3 regions of the Pseudomonas helmanticensis genome follow, and region 2 is predicted to be linked to each of the others. Evidence: predicted binding sites of a transcription regulator. Region 2 holds the regulator's gene; each other region holds the start of a gene.

Region 1 (4,778 bases), on a different contig from region 2:
GACCAGGCCGAGTACGCCCGCGAGTTGATCACCGCGTACAATGCCGCGCTGCCGCTGCCCGGCGATGAACCGGAGAGCTTTCCGGGGACGCTGGTCTGTTAGGCTGAGCTTCGTTTTACTTCAGAGTCGTGTTGCCCCATGTGTGGACGTTATGCCCTGTTTCGCTGGAACCGCGATTTCGCGGCCCTGCCAGGTTTTCCCGCCGATCAGCAGGCGCAGTGGAACATTTCCCCCAATGATTCGGTGTTGATGCTGCGTGCCGGTGAAGCCGGTGCACGCACGCTGGCCCGCGCCCGTTGGGGGCTGACGCCGCCGTGGCTGACCGATCTGTCGAAGACTCCGACGCATGCCCGCGCGGAAACCGTGGCCGAGCAGCCGATGTTCCGTGAGGCGCTGCGTCAGCGTCGCTGCCTGCTACCGGCGAATGGTTTTTACGAATGGCGCGGAACCCAGCGCAAGCGCCCGTTCTGGCTGACGCCGGGCGAGGGCTCATCGCTGTTCTTCGCGGCGATCTGGGAGGCTTACCCGGTGCAGGAGCAGGTCTGGTTGAGTACGGCGGTGATCACGCAGGCGGCATCGAGTCAGCGCCGGCCGTTGATTCTTGATGAGGCAGGGCAGGCGGCATGGCTTGATCCGGAGACACCGTTGCATGTGCTGCAAGGCTTGCTCGCCAGCGAACCGGTCGCATTACGCGAGCGAGTGCTGGCGAACCTGATCAATGATCCCAAGCTCAATGGCCCCGAGTGCCTGACCCCGGGCTAAAGCATTTAGATCAAAAGCCCCTCACCCTAGCCCTCCCGAAACGTCGGACCGCCCGTAGGGAGAGGGGACTGATTGGGGGATATTGAAGTAATACACCGACTTGAACGCTCTGCTTTGAATCCATAATCGACTGGTTTCTTTCAGGTCGATGTATGACGGGAGACAACTCGGTCAGTCCCCTCTCCCTCTGGGAGAGGGTTAGGGTGAGGGTGTCTTGACCTTAAACCTTGAACTGATTGATCAACCGCCGCTGCTGCTCCGCCAACTTGGTCAAATCGGCACTCGCCGAGCTCGACTCATCCGCACCGCCCGCCACTTCGTTCGCCACCTGACCAATGTTGATCACGTTGCGGTTAATGTCATCGGCCACCGCACTCTGTTCCTCCGCCGCACTGGCAATCTGCGTGTTCATGTCGTTGATCACCGACACCGCCTGGGTAATCGTCTCCAGCGCCTCGGCCGCTTTCGCCGCGTGCTGCACGCTTTCGTCGGTACGGTTCTGACTGTCTTCCATGACCCGCACCACGTCGCGAGTGCCCTGTTGCAGTTGCTGGATCATGGTCTGGATTTCTTCGGTAGCCTTCTGGGTCTTCTGCGCCAGATTGCGCACCTCGTCCGCCACCACGGCAAAACCACGACCCTGCTCGCCCGCGCGGGCCGCTTCAATCGCCGCGTTCAGCGCCAGCAGGTTGGTCTGCTCGGCAATCCCGCGTATCGCCGTGAGGATCGCGTTGATGTTCTCGCTGTCCTTGGCCAGCGTCTGCACCACACCTACAGCCTTGCCGATTTCCAGCGCGAGTACGCCGATCGAGTTCGATGTATCGCGGACGATCTGCATGCCCTGACTGGCCGCCTGATCGGCATGGCTGGCCGCTTGCGCCGCCTGCGTCGCATTGCGCGCAACGTCCTGGGCGGTGGCGGTCATTTCCTGCACCGCTGTTGCAACCTGATCGATCTCGGCCATTTGTTTCTGGATGCCGATGTTGGTGCGAATGGCGATGTCGGCGGTGTGTTCCGAAGAATCGCTGACGCTCTGCACTGACGTCACCACTTGCGTGATCATCGCCTGCAACTTGGCGAGAAAGGTGTTGAAGCCCTTGGCGATCGAGCCCAGTTCATCGCTGCGATCACTGCTCAGGCGGCGGGTCAGATCACCCTCACCTTGAGCGATGTCATTGAGCATCGCGACCATCTGCTTCAGCGGCCGGGCAATGCCGTGGCCGACCAGCCAGATCACCAGCAAACCAATGCCGGCGATGAGCAGACCGACCATGGCCATGCCGAAGGTGTCGGACTTGCGTTGGGCATCGAGATCACCCTGCAGTTTTTGCAGGTCCGCCATCACCGCGTTGAGCGGCAGTTGCAGCATCAGCGTCCAGCGCGCGTCGGTCTGGCCGATGCCGAATGGCAGGTACAGTTCGATGCGGCCTTTGTCCTTGTTGACGGAATAGGTGACTTCGCCGCGTTTGAGATTGGCCATGTTGGCCGTCTGTTCGGCATCGAGGATGTCGCTGACTTTCTCGCCGAATTTGCTCGGGTCCTTGGTGTAGGCAACGATCCGGCCATTGCCGCCGATCAGGGCCATTTGCCCGGCGCCGCTGTAGAGTTTCTGGTTGGCTGCGAGGAGCATTTCCTGAATGAAGTTTACCGACAGGTCGGCGCCGACGATGCCTTGGAACGTGCCATTGAGCATGATCGGTTCAATAAAGGAGGCGAGCATGACGATCTTGTCGCCGACCTTGTAGGGCGCCGGATCGATCACGCAGGATTTTTTACTCTCTTTCGAACACAGGTAGTACTCGCTGGCGCGCACGCCGGTGGACAGGGTTTTCTGGTCGTCGACGTCGACCAGTTTGTCCAGGCCGAGGGTGCCGTCGTCATTGCGGAACCACCACGGCAGAAAGCGCCCGTTGGCGGCATCGATGCCAACCACGCTGGTGCCGACGTAAGCCGCGTCATTGTGGTCCAGCGCGTTTTTTTCCCAGCCGATGTAGGTGCCGAGAATCTTCGGGTTCTTTTCGACGTTCTCTTTGATCAGGCTGATCAACTGCTCGCGGCTGACGCTCAGGCGCGGCTGGCCATCGGCGCCCGGCGTGCCGAGCAGGGCGTTGACCCGTACCAGCCCGCCGGCAATCAACAGCGGCGCTTCGAGTTCGCGCTGGATCTGGCTGACCTGGGTTTGTGCCAGCGAAGTCAGGCGCTGCTCGATGACTTGCTCGAATTGCGCCTGGGTGCGCTGCTGCACCATCTCTTGCGTGCGCGCACCGGAAAACAGCGCGTACAGCACCAGCGCGGCCACCACGCTAAGGACGATGGCGCCGGCGAGGGCGGCAACGGAAAACTGGATCGACTTGAACTTCATGGGAGCTCCGCACGCAAGAGGACGTCTGCGGTGATGTATCGGCAGGCGGCATTGGGCCATGAGTGCAAGCCGGTGCAATTACAAGCCGATGTCGCAAATGGATCTGTGCGCGACGCAGTAGCACGGGACTTGGCAGTCGCTGTGAATTTTTTACGACAGCTCTGGTGGGAAACGTCTGAAAGTCGTTGCAGCACGTCCGTTGTATCTGGCGTCGATACAATTACCCGCCTAGGATACGCGCAGGTTTTCAGGGAGCTTTTGAATGAACAAGACATTGGTTGTAAGTGCACTGAGCGCAGCGCTGTTGCTGGCCGGTTGTCAGTCGGTCAACACCACCAGCGGCGGTGCCGTGGGTGTGGAGCGCAAGCAGTACATGTTCAGCATGCTGTCCTCGCAAGAGGTCGACCAGATGTATGCCCAGTCGTATCAGAAGACTGTCGGTGAAGCCTCCAGCAAGGGTGTGCTGGACAAGACCAGTCCTGAGGCCAAACGGGTTCAGGCAATTGCCAATCGCTTGATCGCCCAGGCGCCGAATTTCCGTCCGGATGCGGCGCAATGGCAGTGGGAAGTCAATCTGATCAAGAGCGATGAGCTCAATGCCAACTGTGGGCCTGGCGGCAAGATCATTTTCTACACCGGGCTGATCGACAGTCTGAAACTGACCGACGATGAAATCGCTGCGGTCATGGGCCATGAAATCGCCCACGCCCTGCGCGAGCACGGTCGTGAAGCGATGTCCAAGGCCTACGGGATTGAAATGGCCAAGCAGGGCGCGGGTGCATTGCTGGGTCTGGGTCAGGACAGTCTGGCGCTGGCCGACACCGTGGCCAACTACGGCATGACCCTGCCGAACAGCCGCGCCAACGAAAACGAAGCGGATCTTATTGGTCTGGAGTTGGCCGCACTCGCCGGCTACAACCCGAACGCCGCGATCACCTTGTGGAACAAGATGAGCAAGGCGTCGGAAGGTGCGCCGCCGGAGTTCATGAGCACTCACCCAGCCTCGGCCAGCCGGATTGCCTCGTTGCAGGCGGCGATCCCGAAAGTCATGCCGCTGTACGAACAGGCCCCGAAATCCTGAGTAAAAAAGGCGCTCTCACCGCGAGAGCGCCTTGACCCGTTTTACTTGCCGGGCTGCGCATTGGCAAAGTTGTCTCTTAGCACCGAGCCTGGTGAGGGCAGTAGATAATCGATGAAGATGTAATTACCGCGCGAGTTGTAGTCATGATCTTTCCCGAACACGAGGAAGAACTCGCACTCAAACTCGAATTCTCGAGCGTCCTTTTTGGTGAAGTTGATCCTGAACGGATTTCCCGCACCGTCTGAAATGGTGAAGTGGGTCGGCGTGCCTGCGGCAGGAAACGTCCAATAGTAACTGTCGGATGAGTCGCTCTCGTATTGAGCGGCACGAGTGCTGTAACCGCCAACGTTTTGCACGAGCAAATCGGCTCTTCCATCAAGATATTCCAGTTCTTTCAGGCCGTTCTCGGTGCGCCCTGTCAGCAGGAAATGCACCCGTTTCGGATCAGTTTTATCCACGGTCGCCGTGTACACACAAGAGTGGCTGAAAGGCGTGTAGGGAATGATGATGCCGGACGCGGTTAACTTGGAGTAATGCTTGGGCGTAGTCATGATTACGATCCTTGTGAAGTGC
Region 2 (4,778 bases):
GGTATCGCTGAGGCGATCGGCCGCGTCCTTGTCCATCACCCCGCGTTTTACCGCGATGGCGCGCAGGACGTTCGGGTCCATGCCTTTGCCGTCATCGGAAATCGACAGCAGGATATGGTCGCCCTCTTGCTCGGCAGCCAACACGACACGACCGCCACGGGCCTTGCCCGATGCTTCGCGTTCTTCCGGCGACTCGATGCCGTGGTCGACCGCGTTGCGCACCAAGTGGACCAGCGGATCGGCGAGTGCCTCGACAAGGTTTTTGTCGAGGTCGGTTTCTTCACCGACCAGCTCCAGGTTGATCTCTTTCTTGAGCTGACGAGCCAAGTCGCGAACCAGACGCGGGAAGCGCCCGAAGACTTTCTTGATCGGCTGCATCCGCGTCTTCATCACCGCGGTCTGCAAGTCAGCCGTGACCACGTCGAGGTTCGACACGGCCTTTTGCATGGCTTCATCGCCGCTGTTCAGGCCCAGGCGCACCAGACGGTTACGCACCAGCACCAGCTCACCGACCATGTTCATGATTTCGTCGAGACGTGCGGTGTCGACGCGCACGGTAGTCTCGGCTTCGCTCGCCGGTTTTTCCGGTGGCGGTGTCGCCGGAGCGCGGGCCGGAGCCGGTGCAGCAGCAGCGGCCGGTTTCGGCGCTTCGGCTTTAGGCTCAGGCTTGGCCACAGGTTTGGGCGCTGCAACAGCGGCCGGTGCCTTGGCGGCAGGCGTGGCGACAGTAGAAGCGCTGCCCGCAGAAGCGGCGCCGACTTCGCTGAACTTGCCTTTGCCGTGCAATTCATCCAGCAGCGATTCGAACTCGTGATCGCTGATCAGATCGCTGCCGGCAGCCGCAGCCACCGGTGCGGCAGGCGCAGGTGCCGAGGCAATGGCCGATTCCAGCGCATCGACGGCGAAGTTGCCTTTGCCGTGCAACTGGTCGAGCAATGCTTCGAATTCGTCGTCAGTGATGTCGGAGTTGTCGCCCTTGGCAGGCGCCGCAGGCGTTGCCGCCGCAGGAGCCACGGCATCAACCGCGAACTGGCCTTTGCCGTGCAGTTGATCGAGCAACGACTCGAACTCGGCATCGGTGATTTCATCGCTGGCTGCTTCATTGGCAGTTTGCGCAGGGGCAGCAGCGGCCGGGGCTTCGGCTTCGGCCTTGACGGCGTTCAGCGAATCCAGCAGCTGTTCAAATTCGTTATCGGTGATGTCGCCCGAATCGCCTTCGCCAACCAGCTCTTCGATCATTTCAGCCACCGGCGATGCCGGGGCTGCGTCCGCCGATTGCGGTTCGGCCAGGCGCGCGAGGGCGGCCAGCAGTTCCGGGGTTGCAGCGGTGATCGGTGCACGCTCACGAACCTCAGTGAACATGCTGTTCACCGCGTCCAGTGCTTCGAGGACAACGTCCATCAGTTCTGCATCAACGCGACGTTCACCCTTGCGCAGGATGTCGAACACGTTTTCGGCGATGTGACAGCACTCCACCAGCTCATTGAGCTGAAGGAAGCCGGCGCCCCCTTTTACAGTGTGGAAACCGCGAAAAATTGCGTTGAGCAGATCTGCGTCATCCGGGCGGCTTTCCAGCTCGACCAGTTGTTCGGACAGTTGCTCAAGAATCTCGCCGGCCTCAACCAGGAAATCCTGAAGGATCTCTTCATCGGCGCCGAAGCTCATTAATGGGGTGCTCCTACAGGTCTAAAAACCCAAAAAACCTAAAATTCCACAACTCTAGAATCCAAGGCTGGATAACAAATCGTCCACATCGTCCTGACCGGACACAACGTCTTCTCGTTTATCGGCATGAATCTGCGGACCTTCACCCTGCGAGAGATGTTTTTGTGGATCTTTTTCTGCAAGCATCGCGGCGCGGTCATGTTCGATGCCCGCAAAGCGGTCGACCTGACTGGCCATGAGCACGAGTTTGAGCAAATTGCTTTCGACTTCGGTGACCAGTTGGGTCACACGCTTGATCACCTGACCGGTCAGATCCTGGTAATCCTGAGCCAGCAGGATGTCGTTGAGATTGCTCGACACCGCACGGTTGTCCGTGCTGCTGCGTGACAGAAAACCGTCGACCCGGCGCGCCAGTTCGCGGAACTCTTCAGCCCCGACCTCGCGACGCATGAAGCGGCCCCAATCGGCGCTCAAGGTCTGGGCTTCATCGGCCAGACCATTGACCACCGGCGTGGCGCTTTCCACCAGATCCATGGTGCGGTTGGCCGCGGCTTCCGTCAGCTTGACCACATAGCCAAGGCGTTCGGTGGCGTCGGTGATTTGCGACACTTCCTCGGCCTGCGGCATGTTCGGGTCGATCTGGAAGTTGACGATCGCACTGTGCAGTTCACGTGTGAGCTTGCCGACTTCCTGATACAGGCCACGGTCACGGGTCTGATTGAGCTCATGGATCAGTTGCACAGCGTCGCCGAACCTGCCTTTTTCAAGGCTCTCGACCAGTTCGACCGCGTGTTTTTTCAGGGTCGACTCGAAATCGCCCTGTGAAGATTCGTTATGCTCCATAGCTCCCCCGCGCGTTCATCAGCCGATGCGTTCGAAAATCTTCTCGATTTTGTCTTTCAACGCCTGAGCCGTGAAAGGTTTGACTACGTAGCCGTTCACACCGGCCTGAGCGGCCTCGATGATCTGCTCGCGCTTGGCTTCGGCAGTCACCATCAATACCGGCAGGTGCTTGAGTTTTTCATCGGCGCGCACGTGGCGCAGCAGGTCGATACCGGTCATGCCCGGCATGTTCCAGTCTGTTACCAGAAAGTCGATGCTTCCGCTGTTGAGCACTGGAATGGCAGTCACGCCATCGTCAGCCTCGACGGTGTTGGTGAACCCAAGATCACGCAGCAGGTTCTTGATGATCCGCCGCATCGTTGAGAAGTCATCAACGATGAGGATTTTCATGTCTTTGTTCAATTCGACCTCCAAGCAGTCTTAAACGCGCCCAGCACCTGGACGCGCCACTTCAATCAATCGGCGCAGCACTCGAAGACTGTCTGGAGCACAACAGAGCAAGACCGGTGCCGTTCATCACCGCACCAGCCTCGTTCGCAGTGTCCCCACACTGCCTTCAGCGCGCTCGCCACTCCCCCAAACGCCCCCGCAAACGGGCCGCGCACTGGCTGTGTAACTGGCTGACCCGCGATTCACTGACGCCAAGGACTTCACCGATTTCCTTGAGGTTCAGCTCTTCGTCGTAGTACAGCGCCAACACCAGTCGCTCACGCTCCGGCAAATTGGCAATCGCGTCCGCCAGCGCTGCCTGGAAGCGTTCATCTTCCAGATCGCGCGACGGCTCGAGATGAGCACTCGCGCCATCCTCGTGCAGCCCTTCGTGTTCGCCGTCCTGCAACAGGTCGTCGAAACTGAACAGGCGGCTGCCCAAGGTGTCATTCAAAATCCCGTAGTAATCGTCGAGACTCAATTGGAGTTCGGCTGCAACCTCGTGATCTTTAGCGTCACGGCCGGTTTTAGCTTCAATTGAGCGAATTGCGTCACTGACCATACGGGTATTGCGGTGAACCGAGCGTGGCGCCCAGTCCCCTTTGCGCACTTCGTCGAGCATCGCGCCGCGGATTCGAATGCCCGCGTACGTTTCGAAACTGGCGCCTTTGCTGGCGTCATATTTGGTCGAGACTTCGAGCAGGCCGATCATCCCGGCCTGAATCAGGTCTTCGACCTGCACACTCGCCGGCAACCGTGCCAGCAAGTGGTAAGCAATGCGTTTGACCAGCGGCGCGTAACGCTCGATCAGCTCGTACTGAGCGTCGCGTGCCGACTTCTTGTAGTAGTTCATACCGCTAGCGGTCATAACACGGGCCCTGCCGTTTGCTGCACGAGGCGCTCGACGAAAAATTCAAGATGGCCACGCGGGTTGGCCGGCAACGGCCAGGTATCGACTTTCTGCGCGATCGCCTTGAACGCCAGTGCGCACTTGGAACGCGGGAAGGCTTCATAGACGGCGCGCTGCTTCTGCACGGCCTTGCGCACACTTTCGTCGTACGGCACGGCGCCGACGTATTGTAGAGCGACGTCAAGGAAGCGATCCGTGACCTTGGTCAACTTGGCGAACAGGTTGCGCCCTTCCTGAGGGCTCTGCGCCATGTTGGCCAGCACGCGGAAGCGGTTCATGCCGTAATCGCGGTTGAGCAATTTGATCAGCGCGTAGGCATCGGTGATAGAAGTCGGCTCATCGCAGACCACCAGCAACACTTCCTGCGCTGCGCGCACGAAACTGACTACCGAGTCACCAATACCCGCAGCGGTGTCGATCACCAGTACGTCGAGATTGTCGCCGATGTCGCTGAACGCCTGAATCAGGCCGGCGTGTTGCGCCGGGCTCAGGTGCACCATGCTCTGCGTGCCGGAGGCGGCAGGCACGATGCGGATCCCGCCCGGGCCTTGCAACAGCACGTCGCGCAATTCGCAGCGGCCTTCGATGACGTCGGCCAGCGTGCGTTTGGGGGTCAACCCCAGCAGAACGTCGACGTTCGCCAGCCCCAGATCGGCGTCCAGCAACATGACCCGACGGCCAAGCTCTGCCAGCGCCAGGGACAAGTTCACTGACACGTTAGTCTTCCCGACGCCACCTTTGCCGCCGGTCACCGCGATCACCTGTACGGGATGCATGCTGCCCATGTTATTTCTTTACCTTGTCTTGCATAGACGGAGGCCACATTACTGGCTGCGCGTTCACAACCGGAACAATGCATGGCAGACCATCGATGTAGGTACAAAAATTATTCATGAATACCTCAGCCTACCTGCTTGGTCGGGCTGTGATA
Region 3 (4,778 bases), 1.2 Mb from region 2:
TCAGTTGTTCGCTCAGTTGGCCGAGCTTCAGGCTGGCCGCACTCGACTGTTCGGCAGCGATGGCGGTGCTGTGCGAAAGTCCGGCCGCCTGCGTGACGTTCTGGTTGATGTCCTCGACCACATGCGCCTGCTGCAACGTCGCGCTGGCAATCGATGCATTCAAGCCATTGAGATTACGCAGGGCCTGTCCGATGGCATTCAGGCTGGCACCGGCCAATCCGGCCTGTTCAATGGTCAGTTGCGAGGCCTTGCTGCTGTCGCCAATCACCCGCACAGCGGCTTCGGAATGATTTTGCAGGCGCTCGATCATCGACTGGATTTCCGCCGTCGACTTCTGTGTGCGCTGGGCAAGCAAACGCACTTCGTCTGCGACCACGGCAAAACCGCGCCCTTGTTCGCCAGCCCGCGCCGCTTCGATAGCCGCGTTGAGCGCGAGCAGATTGGTCTGCTCGGCAATCGAGCGAATCACTTCCAGTACGCTGCCGATCTGCGTGCTTTCCGCCGCCAGCGTGCGAATCACTTCGACGGCTTGATCAATGGTGCCCGAGAGCTTGTCGATCTGTTGCAGGCTGCCGTCGATATTGATCTGGCCCTGTTGCGCCTGTGCTTCGGCGTCACGCATTTCGCTGGCGGCATGCTCGGCATTCTTCGCCACATCCTGCACGCCATAGGTCACTTCGTTGATTGCCGTGGCCACCAGCTCCATCTGTTGTGATTGCTGCTGGCTGCGTTGCTGGGCTTGCGTGGCATCGTTGCCCAATTCACTCGAAGACTGCCCGAGGGCGCTGGCGGAAACCTGCAGGTCGCCGATCACCCGGCGCAGTTTCGCCGTGAACGCGTTGAAGTGATGAGCAAGCTCGGTGACTTCGTCCTGGCCATGGGTATCGAGACTACGGGTCAGGTCGCTTTCGCCGCTGGCAATATTGGCCATGGCGTTGACGGTTTCCTGCAGCGGCCGGACGATGCTGCGGGCGATCAGGATCACCAGCAGCGCCATGATCAGCGCAATCACCAGGCCGATGGCCGAGGCCTTGATCACCTGGCCCTGAAACTCAGCCTGGACGTCGTCGATGTAGACGCCGGAGCCGATCACCCAGCCCCACGGTTCGAAGAGTTTCACATAGGACGTCTTCGCCACTGGCTCGCTGGCGCCGGGTTTCGGCCAGCGGTAGTCGACCATGCCGGCGCCTTTTGCTTTGGCAATCGCAACCATCTCGTTGAACACCGCAAAACCGTCCGGATCGCGGATCGCCGAGAGGTTCTGGCCTTCGAGTTTAGGGTTGGTCGGGTGCATGACCATCACGGGCGTGAGGTCGTTGATCCAGAAGTAGTCACTCTGGTCGTAACGCAGGCCGCGAATCGCCGTCAGCGCCTGCTTCTGGGCGGCATCCTTGCTCAAGGTGCCGGCGGTTTCCAGGTCGTGGTAATAGCTGAGCAGGCCGCTGGCGGTCTGCACCACGTGCTGGGTTTTCTGCGCTTTGGCGTGATACAGATCATCGTGGATCTGCTTGAGCATCAACGCGCCCAAGGTCAACAACATGACCACCGCCACAATCAAGATGAGCCACAAGCGTCGGCTGATCGACACACTGCGCAAGCTGTTCATAACGCTGTCACTCCGGTTTCTTGTTCTTGTCATAAATCAACGCCAGCATCCAACCACATTCAGGTGATCGGGCATACGCGACCCAAGTCGTATAACGCGGCAGCGCTATTACGGCTTGTCTGATAGGATTTCGGCCCCGCGCGGGAAAACCTGAATCCAGGTTGATATTTCACGGAATTTTGACCGTTTTTTGTGGATCCTTGACGCGCGGAATCGGTACAGCAATAAACGGCTACGCTGATCGCAGTGAACGTAAGAAAAATACTATCGGGGCATGCCGCCGCGCATCGCTCTCTGGGGGATTGATGGATCTTTGGACCGCCTTGCAGGCACTGATACTAGGAGTTGTAGAAGGGCTGACGGAGTTTTTGCCCATTTCAAGTACAGGACACCAGATCATCGTTGCCGACTTGCTCGACTTCGGTGGTGAGCGGGCCATGGCGTTCAATATCATTATCCAGCTCGGCGCGATCCTCGCGGTGGTCTGGGAGTTTCGCCGCAAGATTTTCGATGTAATCATCGGTTTGCCGACCCAGCCAAGTGCACGGCGCTTTACCGCCAACTTGCTGATCGCCTTTATGCCGGCGCTGGTATTGGGCGTGATCTTTGCCGATCTGATCCACGAATACCTGTTCAATCCGATTACCGTGGCAACCGCGCTGGTGATTGGCGGCATCATCATGTTGTGGGCGGAAAAACGTCAGCATGAGGTGCATGCCGAGACCGTCGACGAGATCACCTGGAAGGACGCCTTGAAGGTCGGTTTCGCCCAGTGCCTGGCGATGATTCCGGGGACTTCACGTTCCGGCTCGACGATCATTGGCGGCTTGCTCTTTGGCCTGTCGCGCAAGACGGCTACCGAATTCTCGTTCTTCCTCGCCATGCCGACCATGGTCGGTGCGGCGGTGTATTCGGGCTTCAAGTACCGCCATCTGTTCGTGCCGGCGGACTTCCCGGTGTTCGCGATCGGTTTCGTCACCGCGTTCATCTTCGCCATGATTGCCGTGCGCGGCTTGCTCAAGTTCATCGCCAGCCACAGCTATGCGGCGTTCGCCTGGTACCGGATCGTGTTCGGTCTGCTGATTCTGGCCACCTGGCAGTTCGGTTGGGTCGACTGGGCGGCGGCCAAGCCATGAGTGATTCCCGCGCGCGCCGACCTGAAGGGCGACCTTCAGGGGGCAGTATCCAGAATCTGAAGTTGAAGCTGCTGGTGCTGCTGATCGTTTGTGCGCTGCCGTTGTTCGGCTCACTGTCGATGTGCCTGCGCGGAATTTCGTCGGTGCCGCTGGCCGCTTACGCGATCGTCAGCGTGCTGGCGTTCTTTATGTATTGGGCAGACAAGCGCAAGGCGCGCGCCGATGCCTGGCGCACACCGGAGAACGTCCTCCACGCGGTGGAACTGGCCGGCGGCTGGCCGGGTGCGTTGATTGCCCAGCAGGTGTTCCGGCACAAGACGCGCAAGGTGTCGTTCCAGATTCTGTTCTGGGTGATCGTCGCGTTGCACCAGGTGTTCTGGATCGACCAGCTATTCCTCGGCTCGAACCTGCTGTCACGATTCTAAACCCCCCTGTAGGAGCTGCCGAAGGCTGCGATCTTTTGACTTTGATCTTTTAAAAAGCAGAAAAGATCGCAGCCTTCGGCAGCTCCTACACGGGCGCGTTAAAGCAACAAGCCGATTTGGGTTTTCTTTGGCAGTTTGCTCACCACCAGTTGGTGCGAGCGCTGCAACAACCCCTGCAACTCTTCAGCACCCAGCGGGTAGGGCGGGTGCATGATGATCCACTGCGCGCGCGCCAGATACGGTGCCGGGTGAATGCCCGGGCGGTCGCAATGACCGAGAAACAGATCCTTGTCGACCTTGAATGCCAGTGAGTCGCCACGCAAACCCTGCAACGCGAACATCTTGTTGCCGGCAATCGAAAACACCCGCACGCCACCCCATTTGTAGTCTTCCCGCGCACCGGGCAATGCCAGGCAGAACGCGGCGACATCCGCTTCGCTCATTTTTCCCTTTTTCATAACAAGCGCTCCCCACAGGCATTGAACGATTCGACCAGGTGATCGATCCACGCGCGCACCGCCGGCATCACTCCACGCCGATGCGGATACACCGCTTGCAGCCAGCCGCCGGGCAGCGACCACTCCGGTAGCATCTGCACCAGCGTGCCGTTTTTCAATTCGCTTTCGCAATACATCATCGGCAGCATCGTGAAGCCTTGGCCGGCCAGTACGCAGGCCTTGCGCACGATAAAGTCGTCGATGCCCAGCCGCGCTTCCATGCTCAGTTCGAAGCTTTTGCCTTTTTGATCAAGCAAACGAACGTGGACCATGCGATCCGCTTCCAGCGCGCCCAGCGCGGGAAGATTCTTCAAATCCTGCGGATGATTGATCTCTTTGCCTTGAAGAAACGCCGGGCTGGCGATCACCACCATTTGCGCCTGACGCAAGCGCCGGGTAACCAGCAAGGGATCTTCATCACCAAGCTCGCGCACACGCAGCGCAACATCGATGCCTTCGGTGACCAGATCGACCCGGCGATTAAGCAGGACGACTTCCAGCTGTACCTGCGGAAATTTGCCAAGAAAGTCGCTGATGACCATTGGCAGCATTTCGTGGGCCAGACCGGTCGGGCAGGACACGCGCAAGCGGCCGCGCGGTTCGCTGGACATGCTGGCCACGGCTTCGTCGGCCATCTCCGCCTCCAGCAACATCGCTTGGCAGTGGCGTAAATAGCGTTCACCGACCGCCGTGAGATTGAGTTGGCGGGTGGTGCGTTGCAGCAAACGTGCACCGAGGCGCTCTTCGAGTTCGGCAATGCGCCGTGACAATCGCGACTTCGGAATGCCGAGCAAACGCCCGGCCGCTGCAAAGCCACCGGCCTCGACGACTTTGGCGAAATAGTAGAGATCGTTGAGATCTTGCATGAGTGAATCCAGATTGTTCTATCAATGGGACAAACTATCGCATTGCAGGCGGCTAATCATCCATTGGTTTCTTGCGTAGGATTGTCTCCATTCCGTCGCCACCGGCGATTCATTCCAGGAGATTCACATGAAACTGCTGCATATCGATTCGAGCATTCTGGGCGACAACTCGGCTTCCCGTCAGTTGAGCAGCCAAGTCGTCAAAGCCTGGCAAGCCGCTGAGCCGAGCGCTGTGGTGACCCACCGCG

Evidence for each region. The regulator FliA, encoded in region 2, starts transcription of late flagellar genes. The targets are predictions, from matches to a motif close to CTAAAGTTTNNNNNNNNNNNGCCGNTAA.
Region 1: the regulator FliA is predicted to act here: its motif matches at 3,160-3,187, upstream of QOL84_RS28960 (methyl-accepting chemotaxis protein).
Region 3: the regulator FliA is predicted to act here: its motif matches at 1,734-1,761, upstream of QOL84_RS06050 (methyl-accepting chemotaxis protein).

What each region holds. Positions count from the first base shown of each region.
Region 1 covers NZ_FXUY01000002.1:1,377,322-1,382,099, reverse strand. Annotated here, with positions in the region: gene QOL84_RS28970 (putative signal transducing protein) at 1-102, shown strand, start outside; gene QOL84_RS28965 (SOS response-associated peptidase) at 139-762, shown strand; gene QOL84_RS28960 (methyl-accepting chemotaxis protein) at 983-3,124, opposite strand; gene QOL84_RS28955 (M48 family metallopeptidase) at 3,387-4,205, shown strand; gene QOL84_RS28950 (hypothetical protein) at 4,247-4,756, opposite strand.
Region 2 covers NZ_FXUY01000001.1:2,530,024-2,534,801, forward strand. Annotated here, with positions in the region: gene QOL84_RS11195 (chemotaxis protein CheA) at 1-1,665, opposite strand, end outside; gene QOL84_RS11200 (protein phosphatase CheZ) at 1,720-2,508, opposite strand; gene QOL84_RS11205 (chemotaxis response regulator CheY) at 2,527-2,898, opposite strand; gene fliA (RNA polymerase sigma factor FliA) at 3,065-3,805, opposite strand; gene fleN (flagellar synthesis regulator FleN) at 3,802-4,632, opposite strand; gene flhF (flagellar biosynthesis GTPase FlhF) at 4,749-4,778, opposite strand, start outside.
Region 3 covers NZ_FXUY01000001.1:1,338,819-1,343,596, reverse strand. Annotated here, with positions in the region: gene QOL84_RS06050 (methyl-accepting chemotaxis protein) at 1-1,606, opposite strand, end outside; gene QOL84_RS06045 (undecaprenyl-diphosphate phosphatase) at 1,912-2,742, shown strand; gene QOL84_RS06040 (DUF1294 domain-containing protein) at 2,739-3,167, shown strand; gene QOL84_RS06035 (MmcQ/YjbR family DNA-binding protein) at 3,266-3,625, opposite strand; gene QOL84_RS06030 (LysR substrate-binding domain-containing protein) at 3,622-4,530, opposite strand; gene QOL84_RS06025 (FMN-dependent NADH-azoreductase) at 4,658-4,778, shown strand, end outside.